Regions from separate parts of the Micromonospora sp. NPDC050397 genome, predicted to be linked through region 2. Evidence: riboswitches for the same ligand, from Rfam matches in the RefSeq annotation. Region 2 holds a riboswitch; each other region holds the start of a gene.
The links. Region 2 has a riboswitch for cobalamin ahead of bluB (5,6-dimethylbenzimidazole synthase). Riboswitches for the same ligand answer to the same signal wherever they lie in the genome.

Region 1 (3,399 bases), on a different contig from region 2:
GGCAGGTCGGGGTCGTGGTAGATGGCGACCGGGTTTTCGCCGAAGCCGCGTGGCGGCTGGACCATCACCACGGTGTTGCCGGCCCGCAGCGCGGCGAGCACGATCTCGCCCTCGGAGTCGCGCGAGGTGTCGACGAAGAGTTCACCCGGCGGCGGGCCCCAGTGCCGTTCCATTCCCTCGCGCAGCTCGGCCGGGAGGGTGTCGTACCAGGCCCGGTAGCGGCTGGCCGGGATTCGGATCGGGTTGCCCTCGAGCTGTTCCTCGGTGAGCCAGTTGAGATCCTGGCCACCGGCGGCGATCAGCCCGTGCACCAGGGCGTCGCCGTCACCGGCCGAGACACCTGGGAAGGCGTCCGGTCCGTCGGCGGGGCCGATGTCGTACCCCTGCTCGCGCATGGCGGTGAGCAGCCGGACCACGCTGGCCGGGGTGTCGAGGCCGACCGCGTTGCCGATCCGGGCGTGCTTGGTCGGGTACGCCGACAACATCAGCACGATCCGGCGCTCGGCCGGCGGGGTGTGCCGCAGCAGACCGTGCCGGACCGCGATACCGGCGACCCGGGCGGACCGCTCCGGGTCGGCGACGTACACGGTCAGCCCGTCGGCGTCGATCTCCTTGAACGAGAACGGCACGGTGATGATCCGGCCGTCGAACTCCGGGATGGCGACCTGGGTGGCGGTGTCGAGCGGGGAGAGCCCGTCGTCGTTCTCCGCCCAGACCGCGCGGCTGCTGGTCAGGCAGAGCCCCTGAAGGATCGGCACGTCCAGCGCGGCGAGCGCGCCGACGTCCCAGGCCTCGTCGTCGCCACCCGCACCGACCTCGGCCGGGCGGGTGCCACCGGCCGCGAGCACCGTCACGACCAGTGCGTCCGCCTCGCCGAGCGTCTCCAGCAGGGCGGGCGCGGGGCTGCGCAGCGAGGCGCAGTAGACCGGCAGCGGCCGACCGCCCGCGTCCTCGATCGCGGAGCAGAGCGTCTCCACGAAGGCGGTGTTGCCGGCCACGTGGTGGGCCCGGTAGTAGAGCACCGCGATCACCGGGCCGTCGGTGTGGCGTGACTCGCGCTCCAGCCGGCCCCACTCGGGTGTCGGCACCGGCGGCGCGAAGCCGTAACCGGTGAGCAGGACCGTGTCAGAGAGGAACCGGTGCAACTCGGTCAGGTTCGCCGGGCCGCCGTGCGCGAGGTAGGTGTGCGCCTGGGCGGCCACCCCGGCGGGCACCGTCGAATGGCCCATCAGCTCCGCGTCGGGGGCCTGCTCACCACCGAGCAGTACGACCGGCAGCGCCCCGGCCAGCAGCGCGTCGAGCCCTTCCTCCCAGGCCCGGTAGCCGCCGAGGATGCGTACCAGCACCAGGTCGACGCCGTCGAGCAGGGCGGGCAGCTCCTCGACCGAGGTGCGGGCCGGGTTGGCCAGCCGGAACTCGGCGCCACTGGCCCGGGCGCTGAGCAGGTCGGTGTCCGAGGTGGAGAGGAGCAGGATCATCGGGCACCGCACAGGGCGTGGCGAGACATGATGGTTCCTCCCTCGGGGTCCGCGCCCCGGGTTCGTCGGTTGCGGCCCGGTGCCGTCCCCGGTCGGGGGCGTACCGTGCCGCGCGGTGACCCGGAGTCTCCTGGCTCCCGGATCGTCGCTCGCCCCGGTCTTCCCGCCCGTGTGGGCCGTGACCGTGTCGGGGTCCGCTCCCCGGTAACAGTGGCGGGACCGCGCCGGGATCACACCGGCTTCCTCCACCTGTCGCCGCGTTCAGCGGCTCCCACTCTCACGAGTCCGACCCCGGTTCGTCAAGCCGCTCCCGGCCGGGCTGCTGGTGGGCCGTAGTATCCGCCGGGTGTGGTCACCACGAGGGCGGTCGGCACCGGACGCCTGTCCGGGGGCGCTGCGCGTACATGCCGCCGCCGACGGCAACCTGGCCCGGGTACGGGTGCCCGGTGGGCGCCTGCACCGCCGGCAGCTCGCCGTGCTCGGCGCGGCCACCGCTGACCTGGGTGACGGCGGACTGGAGCTGACCTCGCGGGGCAACGTCCAGCTCCGGGGCCTGGCGCCCGGTGCCGAACGGGAGTTGGCCGCCCGGCTCTGGGAGGCGGGCCTGCTCCCCTCCGAGACCCACGAGCGGGTACGCAACGTCATCGCCTCCACCCTCAGCGGCCGGACCGCCGGCGGCCGACTCGATGTCCGCCCGCTGGTCGACGAGCTGGACGAGGGGCTCTGCGCCGACCCGGCGCTGGCCGACCTGCCCGGCCGGTTCCTGTTCACCGTCGACGACGGCCGGGGCGACGTGACCGGCTTCGGCGCGGACGTGGGGCTGGTCGCCGTACCGACCGGTGGGCTGGCCGTGCTGCTCTCCGGCACCGACACCGGGGTACGCGTACCGCCGAGCGCCGCCGCCGGGGTCGCCCTGCTCGCCGCGCACGCCTTCCTCGCCGAGTACGCCGACCAGGGCGGCGGCGCGTGGCGGCTGACCGAACTAGACGACGGCGTACGGCGGGTGACCGCACGGTTGCGAGCCGCCCTCGACCCGGCGACGCTCCTGCCGCCGGGTGAGCCGGTCAGCACGACCACACCGACCCGTCCGGCGGTCGGTCGGGTCTCCCAGGTCGACGGGCGGGTGGCGCTGGTCCTGACGGTGCCGCTGGGTCGACTCACCGGGGCACAGGTCGCCGCACTCGAAACCGCGTCCGCCGACGGCTCCGGCGAGATCAACATCACTCCTTGGCGCACCGTCGTCGTGCCCGATCTGGGCACCGGAGAGGCTGGGCGCCGGTTGGCCGCGCTGACCGCCGAGGGTCTGGTGGCCGAGGCCACCGCCGGCTGGGTCGGGGTGACCGGCTGTGCCGGCCGTCCTGGGTGCGCGAAGGCGCTCGCCGACGTACGGACCGACGCGGGTCGGGTGCACGCGGCGGCGGGTCCGGAAGGCTCGGGCCTGCCGGTGCACTGGGTCGGCTGCGAACGGCGCTGCGGCCGACCGACGGACCGGCATGTCGAGGTGCTGGCCACCGACGAGGGTTACCAGGTCAGCCTGGACGGTCGATCGCGTTCGCGGTTGATGACGCTGGACGAGACCGCTGCCGCGATCGCGGCGGCACGGAGGGGTACGTGATCGACTACGTCCGCGACGGCGCGGAGATCTACCGCCGGTCGTTCGCCACGATCCGCGCCGAGGCGGACCTGACGGGCCTGCCCGCCGACGTCGCCACGGTGGTCGTACGCATGATCCACGCCTGCGGCATGGTCGACCTGCCGGCCGACATCGGCTACTCCCCCGACGTGGTCTCGGCCGCGCGCGCCGCGCTGCGCGGCGGTGCCCCGATCCTCTGCGACGCGGAGATGGTCGCCTCCGGCGTCACCCGCAGCCGGCTCCCCGCCGACAACGAGGTGATCTGCACGCTGCGCGACCCCTCGGTGC
Region 2 (3,399 bases):
GGGCCACCAGTTCGCGACCGCTCGGGGTCAGCGCCACGTCCCCGTCGAGCACCGCCTCGGTCGGGTCCAGCACCGGCACCGGCACCGGCTCGTCCCGATCCACCAGCCAGCCACGGGTGGTCCCGGCGCTGCTGGTCCGCATCGCCGGACAGTTCGACCCGCCGTTGCCGCAGCCGAGCGGGGCCAGCCCCAGCTCCGGGCCGGCGTCCTCCGGACGCCACCGGTCGACCAACTCGCCGGACTCCACGTCGTGGAACTCGGCCACCTGCGGGGCCGCGCAGGCGTCGACGGTGACGAGCTGCCCGCCGCTGGTGGTGAGCGCGCCGGCCCGGCAGGAGCCGTCGATGCCGACCCGCCACAGCTCCCGCCCGTCGGCCAGGTCCAGACCACGCACTCCCGAGCCGCCGATCACCACCAGCACCGCCCGGCCGCTCCGACCGGTCGCCGGGATGAGACCGGCGGGGGTGTAGTTGGTGCTGGCTCCGGTGCGTCGTCCGTTGTACCCGTGTCCGGGCGGTGGACCGTCGACCCGCCACACGATCCGGCCCGTACGCGCGTCGAGAGCGACCAGGTTCCCGTCCGACCAGCGGCTGACCACGGTGGTGCCGCTGGCCACGACGCCGATCAGTTCGGCCGGCCACCGCCGGTACGACCAGTACGGCGTACGCCGGGTCCGGGCGTCCACCGGCAGGTCGGCGCGGACCTGGCGGGTGGTGGCGTAGACCCGCAGCCGGCCGTCCACGATCAGCGGGGCGGAGGCGAGCGTGCCGACCACACCGGTCGCCGCGTTGACCGGGGCCGGATATCCGGTACGGGCGGTGGTGAGCACCTCCGCCGGGGCGAGCACCCGGTGGACGACCACGGCGACTGCCGCGACGGCCAGCAACGCCGCGATCGCGACGACGATCGGCCGACGCCGAGCCACTCCCCCGCTCCGGGATCGCATCCAGCACCTCCGCCGGCACCCTATCCATCCGGTCCGGGCCGGCGCCTGGCAGGTCAGGCGGCAGCGGCGGGGTCACCCCGACGGCCCGGCCCGGTCACCCCGACGGCGGCGGCGAGATCGGCCAGGTCGCGGCGGAGCACGTTCTCGACCGTACGGGCCGCCAGCCCGCCGAAGAGCAGCGCGATCAGCCGCCCGGACGGCGTGGTGACCACGCCCTCCTGCACCACGCTGACCGCCGTCCAGCCGCCCCGCCGACATCGCCGACCGTCGACCGGCGTGAAGCTGTACGCGGTCCGGTAGTCGACGCCCGCTCCGGCGGAGGTGACCGTCAACCGGTGCGGCGCGACCATCTCCTCCACCCGGAACTCCTCGACCAGCCCGGTCCCGTCCGGTAGCCGGTGCCCCTCCCGCCAGGTCGTGCCGGGCCGGACCGGTCCCGGGGTCAGCACCTCGATCCCGGTGACGGTGGAGAGCCAGCCGTCTCGGCCCGGAAGGTCGGTGAAGACCCGCCACAACTCGTCGGCCGACGCCTCCACCAGTCGGGTCACCGCCACCGTCGCCATCGCACCCCCCGAGCCCTTCCCCGAACACCCACCGTACGGGCGAGAGCGCCCGACCAGCGCAAAGATCGGCGAGCGGCGACAAGAAGGTGACGCGGGTGACGTCGCGAACGGCTCGGTGACGCCGGGGCGAACGACTCCGCTATGGTCCCGGGTGGCACAAACGTTGCGAGGTGCCCCGCGGTCGCGGGGAGAATCGGGAAGCCGGTGCGAATCCGGCACGGGCCCGCCGCGGTGACCGGGGAGCTGCCACCCACGCGTACGAGACGCGGCCACTGGCCCACGAGGGCTGGGAAGGCGGGTGACCAGCGCTGATCCGGGAGTCCGAAGACCGGCCTCGCGTCACGAGCCCCGTTTCGGGGCACGAGCGCAGCGGGAGCCTGCCTTGGACACCGAACCCGTCACCCAACCCGTGCCGGTAACCGAACCCGACCCGATCGGCGGGACGGATCTTGCCGCCGCGCTGTACCAGGTCATCCACCGCCGTCGGGACGTGCGCGCCGAGTTCACCGGCGCCCCGATCCCGAACGAGGTGCTGCACCGGGTGCTGGCCGCGGCACACGCCGCGCCGAGCGTCGGACTCTCCCAGCCCTGGGATTTCCTCCTCGTTCGCGACCCCGACCTGCGTCAGCGGTTCCACCGGCACGTCGAGCGGGAGCGCGAGAGTTTCGCGGCCACCCTCGACGGCGAGGCCGCGGCACGGTTCGCCCGGATCAAGATCGACGGCGTACGTGAGTCGACGCTGTCGGTGGTGGTCACGTACGACCCGGAGCGGGGTGGCCCGGCGGTGCTCGGGCGTCACTCGATCGCCGACGCCGGCCTCTACTCGGTCTGCCTGGCGATCCAGAACCTCTGGCTGGCCGCGACCGCCGAGCGACTCGGCCTCGGCTGGGTCTCGTTCTACCGGGAGGAGTTCCTGCGGGACCTGCTGGGCATCCCGGCGACGGTCCGCCCGGTGGCCTGGCTCTGCCTCGGCCCGGTCAGCCACCTCGAACAGGTCCCCGACCTGGAGCGGCACGGCTGGCGTCGGCGACGGCCACTCTCCGAGGCGGTCCACCACGACCGGTGGACCGCCCGCTGACCCGGTTCTCGACGCGGAGGCCGGGTAGCGCCGTCAACCGAGCGGCTTGACCCCGCTGACCACCCAAATCGTGATCGCGAGGAGGAAGTCACCCCGGGCGACCGAGGCGTCGACGGCTTCGAACCATTCCGCGCCGAGCAGCGCCGGATCCGCCCCGAGCCTGCGGATCGCGTCCCGGTCGAAGATCGGGGCGATGGCGTTGGCCTCCGCGAAGTCGGTCACCGCGACAGTGATCGGTTCGGCGCGCACCTCGTCGAGTCCGGCCGCCAGCAGCCTGCGGCGCAGCGTACGGCCCATCCGGAACTTGTCCGGCTGTTCGGGGGTGGCGACGTACTGGAAGAACTTCCCCCGGATGCGCTCGATCAGCTCGGGCGCTATCCCGTCCAGCAGAAGACTCTCCCAGTCCGTGTCGATCAGACACAGTCGTCCGCCGGGGCGCAGCACGCGTACCAGCTCCGCCACCGCGCGGTCGGGCTCGGCGAGGTGCTGCATCACCCGCTCGCTCCGTACGCCGTCGAAGCTCTCGTCGGCCAGGTCGAGCGCGGTGACGTCTCCGACGAGGTACTCGACCCGGCTGCCGTCGTGCCGCCTGGTCGCCGCCGTCACGAAGAACTCCGACCGGTCGACCGCGACCACCTCGCCCTCCGGTCCGACCAGCCTCGCGAGTTCGCGGGCCACCTCGCCCGCCCCGGCCCCCGCGTCGAGCAGTCGCTGACCCGGCCAGGCGTCCAGCGCGGCACGGGCCACCTCGCGCACCTGCCGGATGGACGGATAGGCGGCGATGCGTTCGAGGTAGTCGACCATGCTCGTCT
Region 3 (3,399 bases), on a different contig from region 2:
TGGATCAGATCGCCGATCTGATCCACACCGTGCTGAGCAGTACCACCCCGAGCGCAGGATCCAAGGCGAAGTACCAGATCGATCCCGTCGTGGCAGACCAGGTGAGCAAGCAGGCGGCGGATCTGTTGGCCCCGTTCCCGCTCTATCCCGGCGTCGACCTCGGCTGAGGACGACAGACCCGGGTGGCACCTCTCAGAAAGGGCTGCCACCCGGGTCGCCGTGCTGGCTACACGGTAGATGCTGTTTAGCTGCCGTATCGCAGGGAGATGGTGTCACCGAGGCTGATGGTGGCCCCCCTGGTAGCCGCAGCTGCCGCTCCCGCGTCGACGCTGAGTTTCCAGGTCGATGCGCCGCTGTTGGTGACACCGTTGATCGAGGTGACGGTTCCGGTACCGGAGGTCGGTGCCCGGCTGGTGACACAGCCGGTCGGGGTGGCCGCGGTGGTGGCGGCGTCGAGTACCGCGCCGAGGGTGGTGGTGGACCCGGTCGGGGTGACGCTGACCGAGCAGACGTTCGGGCTGCCGGTGCCGGTGTCGATGACCAGAGCCAGGGTGCTGGTCTGCCCGCTGGTGAAGGTGGTGGTGCCGACCCATTGCGGCGCTCCGGCGGTGACCGGGACCGGGGGTGTCGCGGTGAAGCCGCCGCCGGAGATGGCACGGACGGCGTCGATGGACGCGTACGGCTGTGGGGCGGTGTCGGACGGCAGGTAGCGGAACCCGCCGCCCGGGGTGAACTGCTGCGCGCGCAGGAAGTCGATGGGTGTCCTGCCGGCCGGGGTGGTGAAGTCGATGCCCTGGCTGGGGATGCCGCAGGCGTTGAGCCCGGAGACGGCCCAGCCGTTGGAGTTGGTGTTGGCCCCGAACATGGAGTTGAACGCGCCGGAGGCGTTGATCAGTTTGCTCTTGAGGAAGTTCTTGCCGGCCTGGACGGCGCTGTCGGTGTTGGCGACGCCGCTGGCGCAGAGCGCGGCCATGGTCGCCCCGGTCATGTCGATGTCACTCGGCGCGGCGAGTTGGGCCGGATTTCCGGCGGCCTGGCTGAAATTCCAGCCGCCGTCGGTGTGCTGGTTGGCGCGGACGACGGTGACCGAGGCGTTGAGCAGGCTTTGCGGCACCCGCGGCGCTCCGGCTTGGGTCTTGCCGCCGGCGAGGGCGAGCAGGGCGAAGACGGTGCCGTTGAAGTTCGCGGGTGGGCCGTAGTAACCGGGTGCGCTGGGCTGCCAGTAGGAGGCGATCTTTGCGATCAGGTTCTGACCGGACGATACTCGTGCCGGGTCGATGCCGGCGGCGTACGCGTTCAACGCTGCTCGCTCGTAGTCGGTGACGACCGGGGAGGCGCCGGGCCAGGACGGTGCGGAGAGTTGGTTGCGGTAGACCGTCCGCGCGTTCTTGGTGACGTCGTCTCCGGGGGCGATGTCGACGGCGGCCGTACCGGCGGCGGCGAAGGCGCTGAAGGCCCACTCGTTGGACAGGCCGCTGCTGGCGAAGCTTCCGTCGGCGGCCTGCAACGTCTTGAGGTAGGCGACGCCGTTGGTGCGCGAGGTGGCGATCTGTGCCGGGGTGGAGGTGGCATGGGCGGTGGTAGGGGTGATCAGGACGGCGATCGCCGCACAGGCAAGCCCGGCGGTGACGGTGCGGCGGGTTCGGATCGGCCGGGTTGCGGCTCGGTCGGGGACGGTGCGGTCCATGGGTGGGACTCCTTCGGTCGGGAACCGACGAGTCGCCCCGATCCGCGTGTCCGTTCGGCGCCGCGGGCAAGGCGGTCGCCGGCCGCTGCGCGTGGTCGGGATCCGCTGTGGTGCGTCTCCACGTAGGCATTCGGGCTTGAACCGGTTGGTACCGTTTCTTACCGTTGCGCGTCAGCCCCGGATTCGCACCGGGTTCCCCCACGTGGTGATGCGGCGACGCTAGCGCACTCGCCGGGTTGCCGTCAGTAGTGACGGTGCCCACCTGATCGGACATTCGCCCCAACGTTGACTGCGGTAACGGGGTGTGGTCAGATGACCTCGTTTCACTTGGTTCAGCAGTCAGGGGAAGCCGGTCAAAATCCGGCGCTGGCCCGCAACCGTAGGTCCACTGTCGTGGACGAGTCGGAATACCTGCGCTGAATCCGTACCAGCACAAGCGCCGTCGAGGTCCGCGGCGCGGGATCAGCGCTCCCTGGCTCGGCCAGGCGTGCTCGGCTTCCGCGTTCGGGCCACCGCCCAGGGGAGGCCGCATGAGCACCACCTGCCACCGTCCGAAGCCGAGGCCCGGTCATGCGCAGCGCTGACTACCACAGTGCCGTGGCCGCCGCCCCTTCCCGCTCTGCTCCCGGTCGGCGACGTCTCACAACCGTACTGCTCGCCGCCACCTCCGCTGTCGCGGTCGCCGGTGCGATCACCCTGATCCCGCTCGCCGTCCCGGCGGTGGCCGACCCGATCGAGGCGTGCACCGCCAGCAGCGGCGCGGTCGTCGCGGTCGACTTCGGCCACTGGGACGGACCGGTGGTGCGCGGCTGCGATGCCACCCCGACCACCGGAATGGACCTGCTCCACGAGGCCGGTTTCACCACGACCGGCACCGTCCACGACGGCCCTGGATTCATCTGCCGGATCGGTACCGCCGGATTCAACAGCGGTACCGAATACCCCACACCGGCCGACGAAGCCTGCCAACTCACCCCACTTCCCACCGCGTACTGGTCATACTGGCTCGCCCCGGCCGGACAGGACCACTGGACCTACAGCCCCCTCGGCGCGCTGAGCCAACGGCCGCAGCCGGGACAGGTCGAGGCGTGGGTGTTCGGTGGCACGGACATCGGCGGCACCACGGGGCAACCAACGTTCACTCCCGCATCGGTTCGGGCGACGAACCCCGGCCGGACCACACCCGGCACTCCGAGCGCCAGCTCGACACCGTCACCGACACCCTCCACCCCCGCAGGTGTCGCGGTGGCCCGGGGAGCCGAATACCTGGTGGAGCAGCTCGTCGACGGTAATCACATCTACAACGAGGCCTGGGGCACCATCGACTTCGCCCTCACCGCGAAGGTCGGCATCGCCCTCGCCGCTTCCGAGAGCCACGACCCCACCCTGACCGCGATCGTCGACTACCTGGCCGGCAGGGCCGCCGAGTACGCCTATCCCGGTGGGGTCGGCTCACCACCAAACTCCGGCGCTGTGGCGAACCTCGCCCTGCTCGCCGAGATCACCGGCGGTGACCCGGCCGCGTTCGGCGGTCACGACCTGCTCACCGCCCTGACCGACCACCTCTGCCCGGCACCGGGCGGCGACGGCAACTGCACCGACACCGGGGACTTCTACGGCGCCGCCTCACCCGGCGCACAGGCACTCGGCATCCTCACCCTCGCCCGCGCCAACCTCCCCGTGCCGACCGCCGCCGTCGACCGCCTGAGCCA

Region 1: it holds a riboswitch for cobalamin, as region 2 does, so the genes downstream of both, cobN (cobaltochelatase subunit CobN) here and bluB (5,6-dimethylbenzimidazole synthase) in region 2, are expected to answer to the same signal.
Region 3: it holds a riboswitch for cobalamin, as region 2 does, so the genes downstream of both, ACI2K4_RS29065 (prenyltransferase/squalene oxidase repeat-containing protein) here and bluB (5,6-dimethylbenzimidazole synthase) in region 2, are expected to answer to the same signal.

What each region holds. Positions count from the first base shown of each region.
Region 1 is NZ_JBJDPS010000007.1:267,850-271,248, reverse strand. It holds gene cobN (cobaltochelatase subunit CobN) at 1-1,478, opposite strand, end outside; cobalamin riboswitch at 1,602-1,724, opposite strand; gene cobG (precorrin-3B synthase) at 1,825-3,093, shown strand; gene ACI2K4_RS24325 (precorrin-8X methylmutase) at 3,090-3,399, shown strand, end outside.
Region 2 is NZ_JBJDPS010000021.1:66,924-70,322, forward strand. It holds gene ACI2K4_RS33715 (PQQ-binding-like beta-propeller repeat protein) at 1-946, opposite strand, end outside; gene ACI2K4_RS33720 (SRPBCC family protein) at 1,000-1,509, opposite strand; cobalamin riboswitch at 1,661-1,861, shown strand; gene bluB (5,6-dimethylbenzimidazole synthase) at 1,970-2,587, shown strand; gene ACI2K4_RS33730 (methyltransferase domain-containing protein) at 2,621-3,399, opposite strand, start outside.
Region 3 is NZ_JBJDPS010000013.1:13,572-16,970, forward strand. It holds gene ACI2K4_RS29060 (glycine hydroxymethyltransferase) at 1-167, shown strand, start outside; gene ACI2K4_RS29065 (prenyltransferase/squalene oxidase repeat-containing protein) at 245-1,687, opposite strand; cobalamin riboswitch at 1,791-1,924, opposite strand; cobalamin riboswitch at 1,989-2,121, shown strand; gene ACI2K4_RS29070 (prenyltransferase/squalene oxidase repeat-containing protein) at 2,258-3,399, shown strand, end outside.